DNA from 3 places in the Stutzerimonas sp. LR2 genome. Region 3 is predicted to be linked to each of the others. Evidence: predicted binding sites of a transcription regulator. Region 3 holds the regulator's gene; each other region holds the start of a gene.
The links. The regulator FliA, encoded in region 3, starts transcription of late flagellar genes. The targets are predictions, from matches to a motif close to CTAAAGTTTNNNNNNNNNNNGCCGNTAA.
Positions count from the first base shown of each region.

Region 1: a site for FliA is predicted at 3,861-3,888, ahead of ACVRRC_RS06725 (flagellar protein MotY). Genes of this name have one in related genera too.
Region 2: a site for FliA is predicted at 2,559-2,586, ahead of motA (flagellar motor stator protein MotA). Genes of this name have one in related genera too.

Region 1 covers NZ_JBVTRR010000002.1:84,429-90,990, forward strand. The annotation lists gene ACVRRC_RS06705 (homoserine dehydrogenase) at 1-463, shown strand, start outside; gene thrC (threonine synthase) at 534-1,943, shown strand; gene rnt (ribonuclease T) at 2,044-2,718, opposite strand; gene pyrC (dihydroorotase) at 2,715-3,758, opposite strand; gene ACVRRC_RS06725 (flagellar protein MotY) at 3,922-4,815, shown strand; gene ACVRRC_RS06730 (argininosuccinate synthase) at 4,900-6,117, shown strand; gene gloA (lactoylglutathione lyase) at 6,213-6,562, shown strand, end outside.
Region 2 covers NZ_JBVTRR010000001.1:1,219,750-1,226,311, reverse strand. The annotation lists gene rsgA (small ribosomal subunit biogenesis GTPase RsgA) at 1-566, shown strand, start outside; gene motB (flagellar motor protein MotB) at 579-1,589, opposite strand; gene motA (flagellar motor stator protein MotA) at 1,599-2,450, opposite strand; gene ACVRRC_RS05595 (HDOD domain-containing protein) at 2,615-4,138, shown strand; gene ACVRRC_RS05590 (rhodanese-like domain-containing protein) at 4,186-5,001, shown strand; gene asd (archaetidylserine decarboxylase) at 5,013-5,906, shown strand; gene ACVRRC_RS05580 (hypothetical protein) at 6,051-6,562, shown strand, end outside.
Region 3 covers NZ_JBVTRR010000002.1:466,391-472,952, reverse strand. The annotation lists gene ACVRRC_RS08710 (chemotaxis protein CheA) at 1-1,649, opposite strand, end outside; gene ACVRRC_RS08705 (protein phosphatase CheZ) at 1,661-2,455, opposite strand; gene ACVRRC_RS08700 (chemotaxis response regulator CheY) at 2,479-2,853, opposite strand; gene fliA (RNA polymerase sigma factor FliA) at 2,928-3,653, opposite strand; gene fleN (flagellar synthesis regulator FleN) at 3,671-4,498, opposite strand; gene flhF (flagellar biosynthesis protein FlhF) at 4,590-5,882, opposite strand; gene flhA (flagellar biosynthesis protein FlhA) at 5,898-6,562, opposite strand, start outside.

The DNA of each region.
Region 1 (6,562 bases), 380 kb from region 3:
CGTGATGGTCAATGGCGATGCCGTCGGCAGTACTCTCTACTATGGCGCCGGAGCCGGTATGGAGCCGACTGCCTCGGCCGTTGTTGCTGACGTCGTCGATGTCACTCGTGCGCTGACCACCGACCCGAACAATCGCGTGCCGCACCTGGCCTTCCAGCCGGACTCGCTGTCCGATCATCCGATCCTGCCGATCACCGCCTGCGAAAGCGCTTATTACCTGCGTATCCAGGCCAAGGATCATCCGGGCGTGCTGGCACAGGTGGCGACCATCCTTTCCGAGCGCGGCATCAATATCGAGTCGATCATGCAGAAGGAAGCCGAGGTCCAGGACGGCCTGGTTCCGGTGATCCTCGTGACCCATCGGGTCGTGGAGCAGCGCATTGACGACGCCATCGCTGCGCTCGAGCGGCTCGATGACGTCGTGGACAAGGTCGTACGCATCCGCGTCGAACAGCTGAATTAACAGGAGCCGAGCGAGCGCCGGGAGGCCCAGTGGCTTCAGGCGTCCAGGCCCAAATCGAAGGTTGAGAAAAATGCGCTACATCAGCACCCGCGGCCAGGCACCGGCCCTGAATTTCGAAGATGTGCTGCTGGCCGGTCTGGCCAGCGACGGCGGCCTCTACGTGCCGGAGAACCTGCCGCGCTTCACCGTAGAGGAAATCGCTTCCTGGGCCGGCCTGCCGTATCACGAACTGGCGTTCCGGGTCATGCGACCATTCGTTGCCGGCAGCATTCCGGATGCCGACTTCAAGAAAATCCTGGAAGAGACCTATGGCGTTTTCGCCCATGGCGCCATTGCCCCGCTGCGCCAGCTGAACGGCAACGAGTGGGTACTCGAGCTGTTCCACGGTCCGACCTTGGCCTTCAAGGATTTCGCCCTGCAGCTGCTCGGCCGTCTGCTCGACTACGTGCTGGCCAAGCGTGGCGAGCGCGTGGTGATCATGGGAGCCACCTCCGGTGACACCGGTTCGGCAGCCATCGAAGGCTGCCGCCGTTGCGAGAACGTCGATATCTTCATCTTGCACCCGCATCAGCGCGTGTCGGAAGTGCAGCGCCGGCAGATGACCACTATCCTCGGCGACAACATCCATAACATCGCCATCGAAGGCAATTTCGATGACTGCCAGGAGATGGTCAAGGCCAGCTTCGCCGACCAGGGGTTCCTCAAGGGCACCCGCCTGGTGGCAGTCAACTCGATCAACTGGGCGCGGATCATGGCCCAGATCGTCTACTACTTCCATGCCGCACTGCAGCTGGGCGGCCCGGCGCGTTCGGTCGCCTTCTCGGTCCCGACCGGCAATTTCGGTGACATCTTCGCCGGCTACCTGGCGCGCAACATGGGGCTGCCGATCAATCAGCTGATCGTTGCCACCAACCGCAACGACATCCTGCACCGTTTCATGTCCGGCAATCACTACGACAAGGACACGCTGCATCCGTCGCTGTCGCCGTCCATGGACATCATGGTGTCCTCCAACTTCGAACGCCTGCTGTTCGACCTGCACGGTCGCAACGGCAAGGCCGTAGCCGATCTGCTGGATGGCTTCCGCGCCAGCGGCAGACTTTCGGTGGAAGAGGATCGCTGGGCCGAAGCGCGTCGACTCTTCGATTCGCTGGCGGTGGACGACGAGCAGACTTGCGCGACCATCGCCCGGGTGTTCAAGGAGACCGGTGAGGTGCTTGATCCGCATACCGCCATCGGCGTGCACGCCGCTCGTGAATGCCGTCGTAGCCTGAGCATCCCGATGGTCACGCTGGGCACCGCGCATCCGGTGAAATTCCCGGATGCGGTGGAGAAGGCCGGTATCGGTCAGGCGCTGGCGCTGCCGGCGCACCTTGCCGACCTGTTCGAGCGCAGCGAGCGGTGCACGGTGTTGCCAAACGAGCTCAAGGCGGTGCAGGCCTTCGTCGGCCAGCACGGCAATCGCGGCAAGCCGCTCTAAGGGACGGTGATGTAAAAAAGGCCAGTCATGTGACTGGCCTTTTTCGTTATGGCGTGGGGCGAGCGACAAACGTCGCCTCGCACATCGGCATCGGGCGGTGCTAGTCGTCGAACTCTTCCCAGCCGCCCATTTCCTTCCAGCGATTGACGATCCCGCAGAACAGCTCGGCGGTCTTCTCGGTGTCGTAGCGGGCCGAATGCGCCTCGCGACCGTCGAAATCGATGCCCGCGGCCTGGCAGGCCTTGGCCAGCACGGTCTGGCCGTAGGCGAGGCCGGCGAGGGTGGCGGTATCGAAGCTGGAGAAGGGGTGGAAGGGGTTGCGCTTGATCTCGCAGCGGGCAATGGCAGCGTTCAGGAAGCCCAGGTCGAAGCTGCTGTTATGCCCGACCAGGATGGCACGCTTGCAGCCGGCGGACTTCACCGCCTTGCGCACGCTGCGGAAGATGTCGGTCAGCGCCTGCTGTTCGGGTACCGCCATGCGCAACGGGTGATCGAGCTTGATGCCGGTGAACTCCAGCGCGGCCGGTTCGATATTGGCGCCGGCGAAGGGCTCGACCCGGTAGAACAGCGTGTCCTGCGGGTAGAGCAGGCCCTGTTCGTCCATACCGATGGTCACTGCGGCGATCTCCAGCAGTGCATCGGTCGCGCAGTTGAATCCACCGCACTCGACATCGATCACCACCGGCAGGAAGCCGCGGAAGCGCCGCGCCATGGGCGAGCGGGGCTTGCCGGGCAGGTGCTCCTCGAGTTCGTCTTCGAAGTGTTCCTCGCTCATGCATTGCTCTCCAGGCGCCAGTGCAGGCGTTCGCCAGCGCGCAACGGGACCACGACCTGTTCGCCGAACGGCAGGCTGGCCGGGACGTCCCACTCCGTGCGCACCAGCGTGATCTCATCCGTATTGCGCGGCAGGCCATAGAAATCAGGACCGAAATGGCTGGCGAAGGGTTCCAGCTTGTCCAGCGCCTGGCGCTGTTCGAAGGCTTCGGCATACAGCTCGATGGCCGCGAAGGCGGTGTAGCAGCCGGCGCAGCCGCAGGCGGCTTCCTTGGCATGCTGCGCATGGGGTGCCGAGTCGGTTCCGAGAAAGAACTTCGGGCTGCCGCTGGTGGCGGCGTCCAGCAGGGCTTCCTGGTGCAGGTTGCGCTTGAGCACCGGCAGACAGAACAGGTGCGGGCGGATTCCGCCCACCAGCATGTGGTTGCGGTTGTAGAGCAGATGGTGCGCGGTGATGGTGGCGCCGACGTTGGCTCCGGCCGCCTGCACGAACTGCACGGCATCACGCGTGGTGATGTGCTCGAAGACCACCTTCAGGGTCGGGAAGCGAGCGGTGACGCGGCTCAGCTGCTCGTCGATGAAGTACTTCTCGCGATCGAAAATGTCGATCTCGCTGCGGGTGACTTCGCCGTGCACCAGCAGCGGCAGACCGACTTCGGCCATGGTTTCCAGCACGCCGAAGATATTGTCGATGGCGGTGACGCCGGAGGCCGAGTTGGTGGTGGCGCCCGCCGGGTAGAGCTTGGCTGCGTGGACGAAGCCGCTGGCCTTGGCGCGGCGGATGTCGTCCGGAGTTGTACTGTCGGTGAGGTAGAGCACCATCAGCGGTTCGAAGCGACTACCCGCGGGGCGGGCCACGAGAATGCGCTGGCGATAGGCCTCTGCCTCGTCGGCATTGCGCACCGGCGGCACCAGGTTCGGCATGATGATGGCGCGGGCGAACTGGCGAGCCGCATCTGCGACGGTATGGGGCAGGGCGGCTCCGTCGCGCAGGTGGATGTGCCAGTCGTCGGGGCGCAGCAGGGTGAGTCGGTCGGACATGCGGGGCTTTCCAGGCGGGTGAAACGTGCGCGAATGCTACCGGAAAAGCCCGGGCGGGGCACCTTGCCTTCGTCTGCGGCGGTCGACCCTCACCGCCCAACGCTCAAGTTTGCTGACCGGGCACCGATACCTAGATGGAACCAGCATCCTCCCGGAGCCCACCGTGCGCCTGCGCCCCCTCGTACTGTTGTGCCTGCTCGCTTCACCGGCCAACGCCCTGACATTCCAGACTCGGCTGGAGCGGGTGCAGTGGCAGGTGGAGGGCGATCAGTTCGAGTGTCGGCTGATCCAGCCCATCGCCGGTTTTGGCAGCGGCCAGTTCGTGCGTCGGGCCGGCGAGCAGGCAATTTTCCGCCTGCATTCCCCGGAACGCTGGCTGAGTACCGGTTCGGCGACGCTGCTGGCCGCTGCCGCGCCGTGGCAGCCTTCACGCAGCGATATCAATCTGGGGGTTGTGTCGGTGGGCGGTGGCGATATCCCGTTCAACAGCACCCAGGCGCAGGCCGGACGGCTGCTCAGCGGGTTGCTCGAAGGTCGTAGCCCGGTGGTGCGCCATCGCACGCTGCATGGCGGCGATGCGCTGGAGATCCGCCTGCTGCCGGCGCGTTTCGCCAAGGCCTACGAAGACTACCGCGCCTGCACGGCGAAATTGCTGCCGGTCAACTTCGATCAGCTGCGCCAATCGCAGATCGGCTTCCCCAGCAGCGACGTAGCGCTCGATGCGCTGGGGCGTGCCAAGCTGGACATCATCCTGCAGTACCTGCGTGCCGATCCCAGCGTGAATCGCATCCAGCTCGACGGCCATTCCGACAACAGCGGCAATCGGCTGGTCAATCGTGATCTGTCGAGACGCCGGGCGCTGGCGGTGCAGGAGTACCTGATCGCCAATGGCGTGCCGGAGCAGCAGATCACCGTGCGCTTCCATGGCGAGCGCTATCCGCTAGTGGCCAACAGCAGCGAAGCCAACCGGGCCAAGAACCGGCGAGTCACCCTGCGTCTGGAGCGCGAGGCAGCGGCCGCGGCGAACTCGACCGAAACAGCGGCGCCATCTTCCTGACCGCGCGACCGCCGCGCCCCTGTAAAAGCAGCCCCGCGACCGGTAGAATCGCAGGTTTTCCGTATAACCCGTGGAGCTGATGGCATGGCGGACGTTAAGAAGGTAGTTCTGGCCTATTCCGGTGGCCTGGACACCTCGGTGATTCTCAAGTGGCTGCAAGACACCTACAACTGCGAAGTGGTGACCTTCACCGCCGACCTCGGCCAGGGCGAGGAGGTCGAGCCGGCCCGCGCCAAGGCTCAAGCCCTGGGCGTCAAGGAAATCTACATCGATGACCTGCGCGAAGAGTTCGTCCGCGATTTCGTCTTCCCGATGTTCCGTGCCAACACCGTCTATGAAGGCGAGTATCTGCTGGGTACCTCCATCGCCCGTCCGTTGATCGCCAAGCGACTGATCGAGATCGCCAACGAGACCGGCGCCGATGCCATCTCCCACGGTGCGACCGGCAAGGGCAACGACCAGGTGCGTTTCGAGCTGGGCGCCTATGCACTCAAGCCCGGCGTAAAGGTAATCGCTCCGTGGCGCGAGTGGGACCTGCTGTCCCGCGAGAAGCTGATGGACTACGCCGAGAAGCACGCCATCCCGATCGAGCGCCACGGCAAGAAGAAGTCGCCGTACTCCATGGACGCCAACCTGCTGCACATCTCCTACGAGGGTGGCGTGCTGGAAGACACCTGGACCGAGCACGAAGAGGACATGTGGCGCTGGACCAAGTCCCCGGAAGCGGCGCCGGACACCCCGACCTACATCGAGCTGACCTACCGCAAGGGTGACATCGTCGCCATCGACGGCAAGGACATGACGCCGGCTCAGGTCCTGGCCGAGCTGAACCGTATCGGTGGCGAGAACGGCATCGGCCGCCTCGACATCGTCGAGAACCGCTATGTCGGCATGAAGTCCCGTGGCTGCTACGAGACCCCTGGCGGCACCATCATGCTCAAGGCCCACCGCGCCATCGAGTCGATCACCCTCGACCGCGAAGTGGCACACCTGAAGGACGAGCTGATGCCCAAGTACGCCAGCCTGATCTACAACGGCTACTGGTGGAGCCCCGAGCGCAGCATGCTGCAGCAGATGATCGACGCCTCCCAGGTCAACGTGAACGGTGTGGTGCGCCTGAAGCTGTACAAGGGCAACGTCATCGTGGTCGGCCGCAAGTCGGACGATTCGCTGTTCGATGCCAACATCGCGACCTTCGAAGAAGACGGCGGCGCCTACAACCAGGCCGACGCTGGCGGCTTCATCAAGCTCAATGCGTTGCGCATGCGCATCGCCGCGGGCAAGGGCCGCACCCAGTTCTGATAAGCTGACGCGCCTGAGCCAACCGACCCCGGCCATGTGCCGGGGTTGTACTTTCTGCACTGCCACAAGCGCTGCCGAACGAGGAGACCTGAATCATGAGACTGCTGCATACCATGCTGCGTGTCGGCGATATGGAGAAGTCCATCGCCTTCTACACCGAAGTGCTGGGCATGACCCTGCTGCGCCGCAAGGATTATCCGGACGGTAAATTCACCCTGGCCTTCGTCGGTTACGGCGACGAGGCGCATAACAGCGTGATCGAGCTGACCCACAACTGGGGCGTGGAAAAGTACGAGCTGGGCGACGGCTACGGGCATATCGCCCTGGAAGTCGAAGATGTCTACAAGGCCTGCGAAGACATCCGCGCACGTGGTGGCAAGATCACCCGTGAGCCTGGGCCGATGAAGCATGGCTCCAGCATCCTGGCCTTCGTCGAAGACCCGGA
Region 2 (6,562 bases), on a different contig from region 3:
TCGCGCCGCTGCTGCTGCTGAACAAGGCCGACCTGATCGACGAACACAACGAGGTGGCTCTGAACCGGCTCCTGGACGTGTACCGCCAACTGGATTATCCGCTGCTGGAGGTCTCGGCCCATGGCGGCGCCGGCATGGATGAGCTGAAGGCGCGCCTGGACGGCCATGTCAGCGTGTTCGTCGGGCAATCCGGGGTGGGCAAGTCGTCGCTGGTCAACAGCCTGTTGCCGGGCGTGGACACCCGTGTCGGCGCGCTGTCGGAAATGACCGGCAAGGGTACGCACACGACCACCACCGCGCGACTGTTCCACTTCCCCGGTGGCGGCGAGCTGATCGACTCACCCGGCATTCGCGAATTCGGCCTCGGCCACGTCAGCCGCGCCGATGTGGAAGCGGGCTTCATCGAATTCCAGGAGCTGCTCGGCCACTGTCGCTTCCGCGATTGCAAGCATGATCGCGAACCGGGCTGCGCACTGCTCAAGGCGCTGGAAGACGGCCGCATCCAGCCGCAACGCATGGCCAGCTACCGGCACATCCTCAGCAGCCTGCCGGAATCGGACTACTGATAAGCGGGCTGATCAGCGCGCACCGGGTTCACTGAACTTCAGCACGCCATCCTCGAAGATGTTCAGCCGCTCGCGCAGCTGTTGCGGCTGCAACGGCTCATTGAGCGCCGGCGCGCCACCGCCACCGCCGCTTGCTGGCGGCTGAGCCGCCTCGCCCGCATCGGACTTCTGCGACGCATCGGGCTGCTCGCCCTCGATGGAGCGCTGCGCCTTCTTGGTCAGCACAAGGATATCGATGCGACGGTTCACCGGATTGAACGGGTCCTTGCGATCGAACAGCGCAGAGGATGCGTAGCCGACCACCCGCGCGATCTGCTCTTCCGGATAGCCACCGTACACCAGCGTTCGCCGGGCCGCGTTGGCGCGGCTGGCCGACAGCTCCCAGTTGCCGAAGTCACCACGCCCGGAAAACGGCTTGGCGTCGGTGTGCCCGCTGATGCTGATCTTGTTCGGCACCGCGGCGATGGTGTCCACCAGCGCCAGCAGGATGTCCTCGAAGTAAGGCTGTAGCTGGGCGCTGCCGAGGGCGAACATCGGTCGGTTCTCGGCATCCATGATCTGGATGCGCAGGCCGTCCTGGGTGATCTCGAAGAGGATCTGGTCCTTGAACTTCTGCAGCTCGGGGTTCTCGTCGACCTTGTTCTGCAGTTCCTGCAACAGCAACTCCAGCCGCTCGCGCTCGATCTGCTCGGCGAACGTCTCGGCCTGCTGGGCGTCGATCTGCGCCTCGCTCTGCGCCGGCTCCAGCTCGGGATTGAGGGTGCGGTCCGGCGAAGGCGTCGGCGTGCCGCCCAGATCGATGACATGGGGGCTGGCGCTTTCGGTGAACCCGATGGGGTCCTGAAAATAGCCGGAGATGAGTTTCTTCTGTTCCGGCGTGGCCGAACTCATCAGCCACATCACCAGGAAGAACGCCATCATCGCCGTGGCGAAGTCGGCGAAGGCGATCTTCCAGGCGCCACCGTGATGACCGCCAGCGACCTTCTTGACCCGCTTGACGATGATCGGTTGGGTATTGTCCATGGCGAACCTTTAGCTGCCACGCATGGCTTGCTCGAGCTCGGAGAAGCTCGGGCGGTGCGCCGGATAGAGAACCTTGCGGCCGAACTCGACGGCCAGGCTCGGCGGCATGCCGGACGCCGAGGCCACCAGGGTCGCCTTGATGGATTCGTATACGTTCAGCTCCTCCTTGGCATCGTGCTCCAGCGCCGCCGCCAGCGGGCCGAAGAAGCCGTAGGAGGCGAGAATACCGAGGAAGGTACCCACCAGCGCCGACCCCACCTTGTAGCCGATCATCGCGTTGTCCGCCTCAGCGAGGATGGACATGGTGATCACGATACCCAGCACCGCCGCGACGATACCCATCGCCGGCAGACCGTCGGCCACCTTGCTGACCGCGTGGGCCGGATGATCGAGTTCCTCCTTCAGGCTGGTCAGCTCCATGTCGAACAGGCCTTCCAGCTCATGGGGCGCCATGTTGCCGGAAGACATGATGCGCAGGTAGTCGCAGGTGAAGGCGGTCATCCGCTCGTCCTGCAGGAAGCCCGGGTACTTGCTGAACAGCGGGCTCGCGGCCGGGTCCTCGAGGTCAGCCTCGATGGCCATCATGCCTTCACGGCGGCTCTTGTTCAGAATCGCGTAGAGCAGGCTGAGCACTTCCAGGTAATAGGCGTGGGTGAAGCGCGTGCTGAACATCTTCAGCGACTTCTTGAAGACGATCATGGTGGTGCTGCCCGGGTTGGCCTGCAGGAAGCCACCCAGCGCCGCGCCGCCGATGATCATCACCTCGAAGGGATGGATGAGCGCGCCGATCTTGCCGCCGGATAGTACGAACCCGCCCAGCACGCTGGCGAACACGACGATGATGCCGATGATTTTGACCATAGGAGGTACGTCTGGAACCTGATTACGAGCCGTTCGGACTGCGGCAACAACTGCCGCAAAACCCCGCCGTACGGCCTTGCAGAAGGAATGTTGGAAGAATTGTTCTGGTTATCGGAACTTTTGCGCCAGACTAAAGGCCATCCCGATGAAAAGCTAGTTCGGCCATGACCACCACACCCCCGCTGCCCCGTACGCTACCTGCCTGGATCAAGGCACTCGATGACGCTCCCCTGCCCGCCTTCGCCGCCGTTCATGGCAAGGTGCGCCTGGCGCTGCGCGACGCCAGCAAGTCGATGCGGCAGATTGCCGAGCTGATTCAGGACAGCCCGGTGCTGGCGCTGCGCTTCATTCAGGAAGCCAATCGCGGCATCGGCGATGGCCAGCCAGCGGAAAGCCTCGAGGTCGCGCTCAGCCGCATCGGCCTGCAACGCGCCGAGGCGCTGCTGGGTCGCATACCGGCGATGGAGGCCCAGGACATGCCGCGGCCGCTGCGTCAGGTGGTGCTGATCAGCCGGCATGCCAGCCAGCAGGCCAACGGACTGTTCGCCGCCCGCCTCGCACGGCTGTGGCAGGACATCCACTGGGGCAGCCTGCTGTTTCTCGCCCCGGCCTGGGCGCTGGTCGGCGCCTATCCGCATCTGCTGGACGCCTGGGAGCAGCGAGTGCTGGTCAAGGGCGAGCCGGCCAGCCGCGTCGAGCGCGAACTGCTCGGCGTTTCCCTGCTGGAGCTGTGCCTCGCGCTCGCCGAGCACTGGCGCCTGCCGGACTGGATCATTCAGGGCTACCGCCTGCTGGGCGCCGACCGGCGCAGGCTGATCAAGGCGCTGCACATCGCCCACGACAACGAGCACCCGCTGCACCAGCAGCAGATGCTCGACGCCGATCCGGAATTGCGGCGCTGGCTGACGCTGCCGAGCAACACCATCGTACTGGCCAACGGCCTGGCGCTGTCGGCGCACCACAGCTGGAGCGGCATCCACAGCCTGCGCTGGCAACGCCTGGCCGGGCTGTATCTGCAGGTCCCGCTGGGGGAATTGCAGCAGATGGTGCACCAGCAGGCAGTCATCAGCGCCCGCGATTTCGGCGCGACCGATCTCTGGCACCCCGCCCAAGGGTTGCTGTGGCCGAGTGGCAGCCGCTTCCAGGTGTTGCGCGAAGTACCCGCGGCCACATCTGCACCGACGGCCGATCTGACCGAATGGCGCGAACACTGCCGCCGCCTGCTTGCCGAACCCAGCCCGTTCAGCAACGTGCTGCAGCTGACCGCCACCGCCAGCCAGGCCCTGACTAGCGCCGGCATGCAACGCTCGCTGGTATTGCTGGTGGATCGCAAGCAGAACCGCCTCGTCGCCCAGCAATGCGTCGGCCTGCCCGGCGATGCCGCACGGTTGACGCTTGCACCGGAGCAGAGCCAGGTCGTGCGTCGCCTGCTGGAAAAACCGGCCCAGCTGCGTCTGCAGCCGGCCAACATGGCACAGTTTTCCGCTCTGCTGCCCGGCGGCCTCAAGGCACTGTTCGCCGGCGAACACCTGCTACTTCGCTCACTGGGCGTCGACGGTCGGGTATTGATGCTGGTCGTGGCCGATCAGAACGGCGCGCCGCTGTCCGACGCCAGCGTGCAAACATTCGCTAAAACATCACAATGCATCGAGCGCGCTTTGAGTCTGTTCGGCAGGCGCGGGGGCTGAGCTTTTTCGCTAGACTTCGCCCCTTCAACGACTAGTCGAGGCCTGCCGTGTCCGCCTTTTCCAATCTGCCACTGGTGATCGAGCCCGCCGATCTGGCCACCCGCCTCGATGCGCCCGAGCTGATCCTGGTCGATCTGACCAGTGCCGCCCGCTATGCCGAAGGCCACCTGCCGGGCGCCCGCTTCGTCGATCCCAAACAGACCCAACTGGGCCGACCGCCCGCACCAGGCCTGCTGCCCGAACAGGCGCAGCTGGAACGGGTGTTCGGCGCGCTGGGCCATCGCCCCGATGCGGTGTACGTGGTGTACGACGACGAAGGCGGCGGCTGGGCCGGACGCTTCATCTGGTTGCTCGACGTGATCGGCCACCGGCACTACCACTATCTCAACGGCGGGCTGCATGCCTGGCTGGACGAAGCCCGTCCGCTGAGCCGGGAGATACCCGAAGCGGCGACCGGTACACCACACCTGGTCGTGGACGACGCCCCGACCGCCACCCGCCACTACATCGAGAGCCGCCTCGGCGCCAACGACCTGGTGATCTGGGACGCCCGCTCGCCGGCCGAATACCGCGGCGAGAAGCTCTTCGCCGCCCGCGGAGGCCATATCCCCGGGGCGGTCAATTTCGAGTGGACCGCCGCCATGGACCCCGCCCGCGCGTTGCGCATCCGCGAAGACATCGCCGAGCGCCTGCTGGCACTGGGCATCGTTCCGGACAAGGAAATCGTCACCCACTGCCAGACTCACCACCGCTCCGGCTTCACCTACCTGCTGGCCAAGGCGCTGGGCTATCCCCGCGTCAAGGGCTATGCCGGTTCCTGGGCCGAATGGGGCAACCTGCCTGACACCCCGGTGCAGCAATGAAAAGGACACACATGAAAGACCGCCTGTTCGTCATCAGCCAGTATGTGCTGCCGCATCACCTGATTTCCCGCCTGGCCGGCTGCCTGGCCGAATGCCGCCTGCCCTGGGTGAAGAACACGTTCATCAAGTGGTTCGTCCGGCATTTTCAGGTCGACATGCGCGAGGCGCAGATCGAGGAACCGACGGCCTACGAACATTTCAACGCCTTCTTCACCCGCGCCCTGAAGGACGGCGCCCGTCCGCTGGACAGCACGCCCGGCGCGATCCTCAACCCCTGCGACGGCGCCATCAGCCAGCTCGGCAAGATCGAGCAGGGCCGCATCTTCCAGGCCAAGGGCCACAGTTTCAGCGCCATGGAGCTGCTCGGCGGCGATCATGAGCGTGCAGCACCGTTCATGGGCGGCGCCTTCGCCACGGTGTACCTATCGCCCAAGGACTACCACCGCGTGCATATGCCGGTCAGCGGCACGCTGCGGGAGATGGTCTATGTGCCGGGCCGGATCTTCTCGGTCAACACCGTCACGGCGCAGGGCGTGCCGGAGCTGTTCGCGCGCAACGAGCGGGTCGTCTGCCTGTTCGACACCGAGCACGGCCCCATGGCGATGGTTCTGGTGGGCGCGATGATCGTTGCCAGCATCGAGACCGTCTGGGCCGGGCTGGTGACCCCGCCCAAGCGCAGCCTGAAGACCTTCCGCTACGACGAAGCGGCTCGCGCGCCTATCCACCTGGAAAAGGGCGCGGAGATGGGCCGTTTCAAACTGGGCTCCACCGTTATCCTGCTGTTCGGGCCGGACCGCGTGCGCTGGGCCGAACAGCTCGGCCCGCTGAGCCCGGTGTGCATGGGCGAGTCGCTGGGCCAGGCGGCGATCACCGCAGCCGCGAGCGAGGCCATCGAGCTTCAGTAAAAGGCGGGGCGCGACATTTCGGTAGCCCTCGGCTGCCGAATGTCGGGTAATATCATCGAGCCATCATTTAGTCCTGCCCATGCCGGCAGATATTGATAGAGTTCACATTACCCATGCCCTGAGCCGCCGCGGAGTCCGCCCGTTTTGGATAGACAGAGCCATCATCTGCTGTTGCGCGCACCCGCACCGACTCGGCAGACCCTGTCCTTCTGTGACGCCAGCGTTCGCGGTGTGACCGGCTGGCTCGCCGGCCTGCCGAAAGCCAACATCGGCGAGACCGCGCGCCAGCTCTATCAAGCGCTGATCGAGCTCAATCAACTGCGCATCGCCTCCGACACCCGCCTGCAGTTGCTCGAGCTGCTGCGTCCGGATGTCGACTTCGTCTGCAACCAGCTGGAAAAACACTTCGTCAACCAGCCGATTGTGCTCAGCGAGCGCCCGCGCAAGGTCGCCGGGCTGTGCCAGGCGCTGCAGAACCACTTGGCGGTGGGCTACAAGCTGATCGTGATACGTGTGGTCTCGCAACCCGATCGCGAGCGTCACCAGCTGCTGTCCATCGCGCTGCAGCGGGCCATCCACTGCCTTGGCGCACTGCTGATCCGCTCGACCCAGCTTTACGGGCCAGCGGCACCCGGGCTATGGCTGGAGCTGCACCA
Region 3 (6,562 bases):
TTGTAGCACTCCAGATCGCTCAGGCGGTCTGCGGCATCCTTCTCCAGCATGCCCTTTTCCACAGCCTTGGCACGCAGGATGTTGGCATCCATACCCTTGCCGTCATCACTGATGACCAGCAGGATATGGTCGCCTTCCTGCTCGGCGGACAGCACCACTCGACCGGTACGCGGCTTGCCGGCGGCCTCGCGCTCCTCCGGCATCTCGATACCGTGGTCGACGGCGTTGCGCACCAGGTGCACCAGCGGATCGGCCAGGGCCTCGACCAGGTTCTTGTCAAGGTCGGTTTCCTCGCCCACCAGCTCCAGGTTGATCTCTTTCTTCAGGCTGCGCGCCAGATCGCGAACCAGTCGCGGGAAGCGACCGAACACTTTCTTGATCGGCTGCATGCGGGTCTTCATCACCGCGCTCTGCAGGTCGGCGGTGACCACGTCGAGGTTGGAAACGGCCTTGGCCATCGCCTCGTCGCCGCTATTGGAACCCAGGCGCACCAGGCGGTTACGGACCAGCACCAGTTCGCCGACCATGTTCATGATCTCGTCGAGGCGCGCGGTATCCACACGCACGGTCGTCTCGACTTCGGCCGGAGCCTTGTCCGCCGCGGCCGGTGCCGGAGCGGCCGCCTTGCTCGCTGCCGCGGCCGGCTTGGCTGGCGCAGCGGCACGTGCGGGCTCCACCTTGGGTGCCGCCTTTGCCGGGGCTGCCGCAACGGGCTCGGCCGGGGACGCATCGGCGACCGCCGGCTCGAACTTGCCCTTGCCGTGCAGCTGATCGAGCAGCGCTTCGAACTCGTCGTCGGTTATTTCGTCGCTGGACGCCGCGGGCGCACTGTCCTTGGCGGACTCGGCGCCGGCCGCTTCGGCCGCGTCGGCCGACGAGCCGGCGACCGAGCCGACTGGCTCGAACTTGCCCTTGCCGTGCAGCTGGTCGAGAAGTGCTTCGAATTCCTCATCGGTGATTTCATCACCGGTCTTTGCAGCGGCTGCATCTGGCGCAACAGGTACCGCAGGCGCTGCGGCGCTAGCCGGTGCCGAGAACTGGCCCTTGCCATGCAACTGATCGAGCAGCGACTCGAATTCGTCGTCGGTGATCTCGTCGGTGACGGGGCCGTGTTCGGCCTCGCTCGCAGCCGTCTCGCTCGCAGCCGGCTGGATGGCGTCGAGCAACTGCTCGAACTCGCTATCGGCGCCAGCGGGCTCGGCCTCAGGCTCGGCGACCACCTGCGGGGCAGCCGGAACGACTGGCGCTGCATCGGCGGAAGCGGGCTCGGCGAGGCGCGCAAGCGCAGCCAGCAGCTCGGGTGAGGCAGGCGTCGGCTCGACGCGTTCGCGGACCTGACTGAACATTTCGTTCACGGCGTCCAGCGCCTGCAGAACGACATCCATCAGTTCGGAATCGACGCGACGCTCACCCTTGCGCAGGATGTCGAAGACGTTTTCGGCGATATGGCAGCACTCCACCAGCTCATGAAGCTGAAGGAAGCCTGCACCGCCCTTGACCGTGTGGAACCCGCGAAAAATCGCATTGAGCAACGCCATGTCATCGGGGCTGCTTTCCAGCTCCACGAGTTGCTCGGACAATAGTTCGAGAATCTCGCCGGCCTCTACCAGGAAGTCCTGGAGGATTTCTTCATCGGCGTCGAAGCTCATATTCACTTCCCCTAAAAGCCCAGGCTTGAAAGCAGATCATCGACATCGTCCTGGCCGGAAACGACGTCTTCACGCATATCGGCATGCATCTGCGGACCTTCACCGTTGGAAGGCATTTTTTCTTGTTTTTTCTTCTCTTGCTCGGCGCGCATGGCATCGCGGTCGTGCTGGATGCCGGCAACGCGGTCCACCTGCCCCGCCATGAGGACGAGATTGAGCAGGTTGCTTTCAAGCTCGGTGATCAGTCGGGTCACCCGCTTGATCACCTGGCCGGTTAGATCCTGGAAGTCCTGGGCCAGCATGATCTCGCTGAGATTCTGCGAAAGCTGGCTGCCATCGTTCATGCTGCGCTGCAGGTACTGGTCGATGCGCTTGACCAGATCGCGGAACTGCTCGGCATTCATGTCACGGCGCATGAAGCGCTGCCAATCGGCCGTCAGGCTCTGGGCCTCGTAGCTGACATAGTTCACCAGCGGGGCCGATTCCTCGACCAGGTCCATGGTGCGATTGGCGGCTTTCTCGGTCATTTCCACCACGTAGGACAGACGGTCGGTGGCATCGGTGATCGGTGACGGGTCGCCGCCCGTGGCGCAGGTGTCCATCTCGAGCTTGACGATGGCGTTGTGCAGCTCGCGCGTGAGCTTGCCCACTTCCTGATAGAGCCCGTTGTTGCGCACCTGATTGAGCTCGTTGAACATCTGCGTCGCTTCATCGAAGCGGCCTTGCTGCAGGCTTTCAATCAGGCGGGGTGCATTGGCCTTCAGAGTCGCTTCGAACTCTGCCAGGCTTTGGTCTGCTTGCGTCATAGTGCCCTCGCGGCGTTACTGCTTCAGCCGTTGACGCGCTCGAAGATCTTCTCGATCTTTTCCTTGAGCACCTGGGCGGTGAAGGGTTTGACCACATAGCCATTGACCCCGGCCTGGGCCGCTTCGATGATCTGATCGCGCTTCGCCTCGGCGGTCACCATCAGTACCGGCAGATGCTTGAGGCGCTCGTCCGCGCGCACTGTGCGCAGCAGATCGATACCGCTCATGCCCGGCATGTTCCAGTCGGTGACCAGGAAATCGAAGCTGCCGCTTTTCAGCATCGGCAGTGCGGTGGTGCCGTCGTCCGCCTCGGCGGTGTTGGTGAACCCCAGATCACGCAAGAGGTTCTTGATGATTCGTCTCATCGTCGAGAAGTCATCGACGATGAGGATTTTCATGTTCTTGTCCAAGTCGACCTCCGTAAGTCCCAAAATGCCTCAGCAAACCGAGCACGTCATACCGCAAACAATTGTCAATTGGCGCGCCATTCGCCGAGGCGTGCACGCAAGCGCGCAGCACACTGGCTATGCAACTGGCTCACACGCGACTCGCTGACTCCCAGCACCTGACCAATTTCCTTCAAGTTCAACTCTTCGTCGTAATACAGCGACAGCACCAGCTTCTCGCGTTCGGGCAGATTACCGATGGCATCGGCCAGCGCCTGCTGGAAACGCTCGTCCTCCAGATCGCGAAACGGTTCCGGATGGGTGCTGCTCGCGTCTTCCTGCAGTTCGCCGTGCTCGCCTTCCTGCAGCAGATCGTCAAAGCTGAAGAGGCGGCTGCCCAGCGTGTCGCCGAGAATGGCGTAATACTCGTCGAGGCTAAGCTTAAGTTCGGCCGCAACCTCGTGATCTTTAGCGTCACGCCCGGTTTTCGCCTCGATGGCGCGGATCGCCTCGCTGACCATGCGCGAGTTGCGGTGCACCGAGCGCGGCGCCCAGTCTCCCTTGCGCACTTCGTCGAGCATGGTGCCGCGGATGCGGATACCGGCGTAGGTTTCGAAACTGGCACCTTTGCCGGCGTCGTATTTCTTCGCTGCTTCCAGCAGTCCGATCATTCCAGCCTGGATCAGATCGTCCACCTGCACACTGGCAGGCAGGCGCGCCAACAGGTGGTAAGCGATTCGCTTGACCAACGGGGCGTACTGATCGATCAGGCGGTACTGCGCATCCTTTGCCTGAGCCTTGCTGTAATACATAGCGGATCCGGCACCTGTCATTCGTGACTTTGAGAAGCGGGACTGATGAGGCGCTCCACGAAGAATTCGAGATGGCCGCGCGGTGTTGCGGGCAACGGCCAGGTATCGATCTTCTGTGCGATGGCCTTGAAGGCCAGCGCGCATTTCGAGCGCGGATAGGCCTCGTAGACCGCACGCTGTTTCTGTACCGCCTTGCGCACGGCCTCGTCGTAAGGCACGGCGCCAACGTACTGCAGCGCCACATCGAGAAACCGTTCGGTAACCTTAGTCAGTTTGGCGAACAGGTTGCGACCTTCTTGCGGCGCATGGGCCATGTTGGCCAACACGCGGAAGCGGCTGATGCCGTAGTCACGATTGAGCAGCTTGATCAGCGCGTAGGCGTCCGTGATCGATGTCGGCTCGTCGGTGACCACCAGCAGCACCTCCTGCGCGGCGCGCACGAAGCTGACTACCGAGTCGCCGATACCGGCCGCGGTGTCGATGATCAGCACGTCGATCTCGTCGCCCATCTCGCTGAATGCCTGGATCAGCCCTGCGTGCTGCAGGGACGACAGTTGCACCATGCTCTGGGTACCGGACGCTGCCGGCACGATGCGAATGCCACCTGGCCCCTGGATGAGCACGTCACGCAGATCGCACTCGCCGGCAATTACGTCGGCCAGGGTGCGCTTGCTGGTCAGACCCAGCAGCACGTCGACGTTGGCCAAGCCGAGGTCGGCGTCGAGCAGCACCACGCGCCGACCGAGATCGGCCAGGGCCAGCGCCAGATTGACCGACACGTTGGTCTTGCCGACGCCACCCTTGCCGCCGGTCACCGCAATCACCTGTACGGGATGCATACCCATGTTCACACGCCTATATCTTGCTGGGGCCTTTCGGCCGGCGATGCGCACGCAGGGCACGCATCTGATTCATTCTGGTACCGCTGTCGCCACATCATCCAGCCCGCCGTGACGAACCGTTGTACAACCCGGCGAACATATCGGCCATGGTTTCCTCGCTCGGTTCCTCGCCGGATTGCAAACTCACCGCACGGCTCACCAGCTGATGGCTACGCGGCAGATGCAGGTCGTCCGGAATGCGCGGGCCGTCCGCGAGGTAGGCTATCGGCAAGTGCTGGCTGATTGTGAGCCCGAGCACATCACCGAGGCTGCCCGCCTCATCCAACTTGGTCAGAATACAGCCAGCCAGGCCGCAACGACGATAGTTGTGCCATGCCGCCTTGAGCACCTGGCTCTGGCTGGTTGCCGCCAGCACCAGGTAATTCTTCGATTTGACACCCTTGTCCGAAAGCGCCTGCAGCTGCATGCGCAGCGTCGGATCGCTGGCGGGCAGGCCGGCAGTGTCGATCAGGATCACCCGCTTGCGCGCCAGCGAAGCCAGCGACTTGCTCAGGGGCTCGCTCGGATCGAGTTGCAGCACCGGTACGTCAAGGATGCGGCCAAGCGTCTTGAGCTGCTCCTGGGCGCCGATGCGGTAGTTGTCCATGCTCGCCAGAGCGATGCTCTGCGCGCCGTACTTCAGCACATAGCGAGCGGCAAGCTTGGCCAGCGTGGTGGTCTTGCCGACGCCCGCGGGCCCGACCAGGGCAATCACCCCGCCCTCTTCCAGCGGCTCGTTCTTGCTGACCTTGATGGCCTGCGCCAGATGCGCCAGAACCATCCGCCAGGCCTGACGCGCATCAGTGATGGCGGCGACCTTGTCCAGCAGGCTGCGCGACAGTTCCGCCGGCAGACCCAGACGCTGCAGGCGACGCCACAGGCCTGCCTGCTGCGGGCGGCGGCTCTGCTCCTGGCCCCAGGCGATCGAACCGAGCTGCACTTCGATCAGCTCGCGCAGGCCGTGCAGTTCCGAATACATCGCCTCGATCGCGCGGGCGTCCACCGCAGCGGCCGGCTCGGCCACCGCGGCAGGTTGCGGCTTGCTCGCCGCAGCGGCTAGCTTCTCGTCAACCAGTTGACGATCCTGCATCTTCGCGCGGGGTGCGGCACTCAGCTCGGCATGGGCACTGGCCAGGCGCGACTGCGTCTTGCGCAATTCGGCCTCCAGCGCGGCATTCGGCTTGGCTGCCGCCGGCGCGGACTGCATCGGGTAGTCGAGGACAGCCGTCAGCTCGACGCCGCCGGCGACCCGGCGATTGCCGATGATCACGGCATCGGCGCCCAGCTCGTCACGCACCATTTTCATGGCGATGCGCATATCGGCGGCGAAGAAACGTTTGACCTGCATGGCCTGCACCCTCGGTTAATTCTGACCCACCGTCGAGACGATGGTGACCTGCTTGTTGTCCGGTATTTCCTGGTAGGCCAGAACATGGATGTTCGGCACCGCCAGACGCGCAAATCGCGACAGCATCGCCCTGACCGGGCCGGCCACCAGCAGAATCGCTGGCTTGCCGAGCATTTCTTGACGCTGTGCCGCTTCTACCAGGGACCGTTGCAACTTTTCGGCCATTCCGGGCTCGAGCAAAATGCCGTCGTCGGAGCCCTGATTGGCCTTCTGCAAGCTATTGAGCAAGATCTGTTCCAACCGGGGCTCGAGGGTGATCACAGGGAGCTCCGGCTCTAGTCCCACAACGTTTTGCACGATTGCGCGCGACAGCGCGACACGGACCGCGGCCACCATTGCGGCGGGATCTTGACTCTTGGCGGCCACGTTAGCGATGGCCTCGGCGATGGTGCGGATGTCGCGTACCGGCACCTGCTCCTGCAGCAGCGCCTGCAGCACCTTGAGCAGCGTCGAAAGCGACACCATGCCCGGCACCAGCTCCTCGGCCAGCTTGGGCGAACTCTTGGCCAGCAGCTGCAGCAGCTGCTGGACCTCTTCATGCCCGAGCAGCTCATGGGCATGCTTGTGCAGAACCTGGTTGAGGTGCGTGGCGACGACGGTACTCGCATCCACCACGGTAT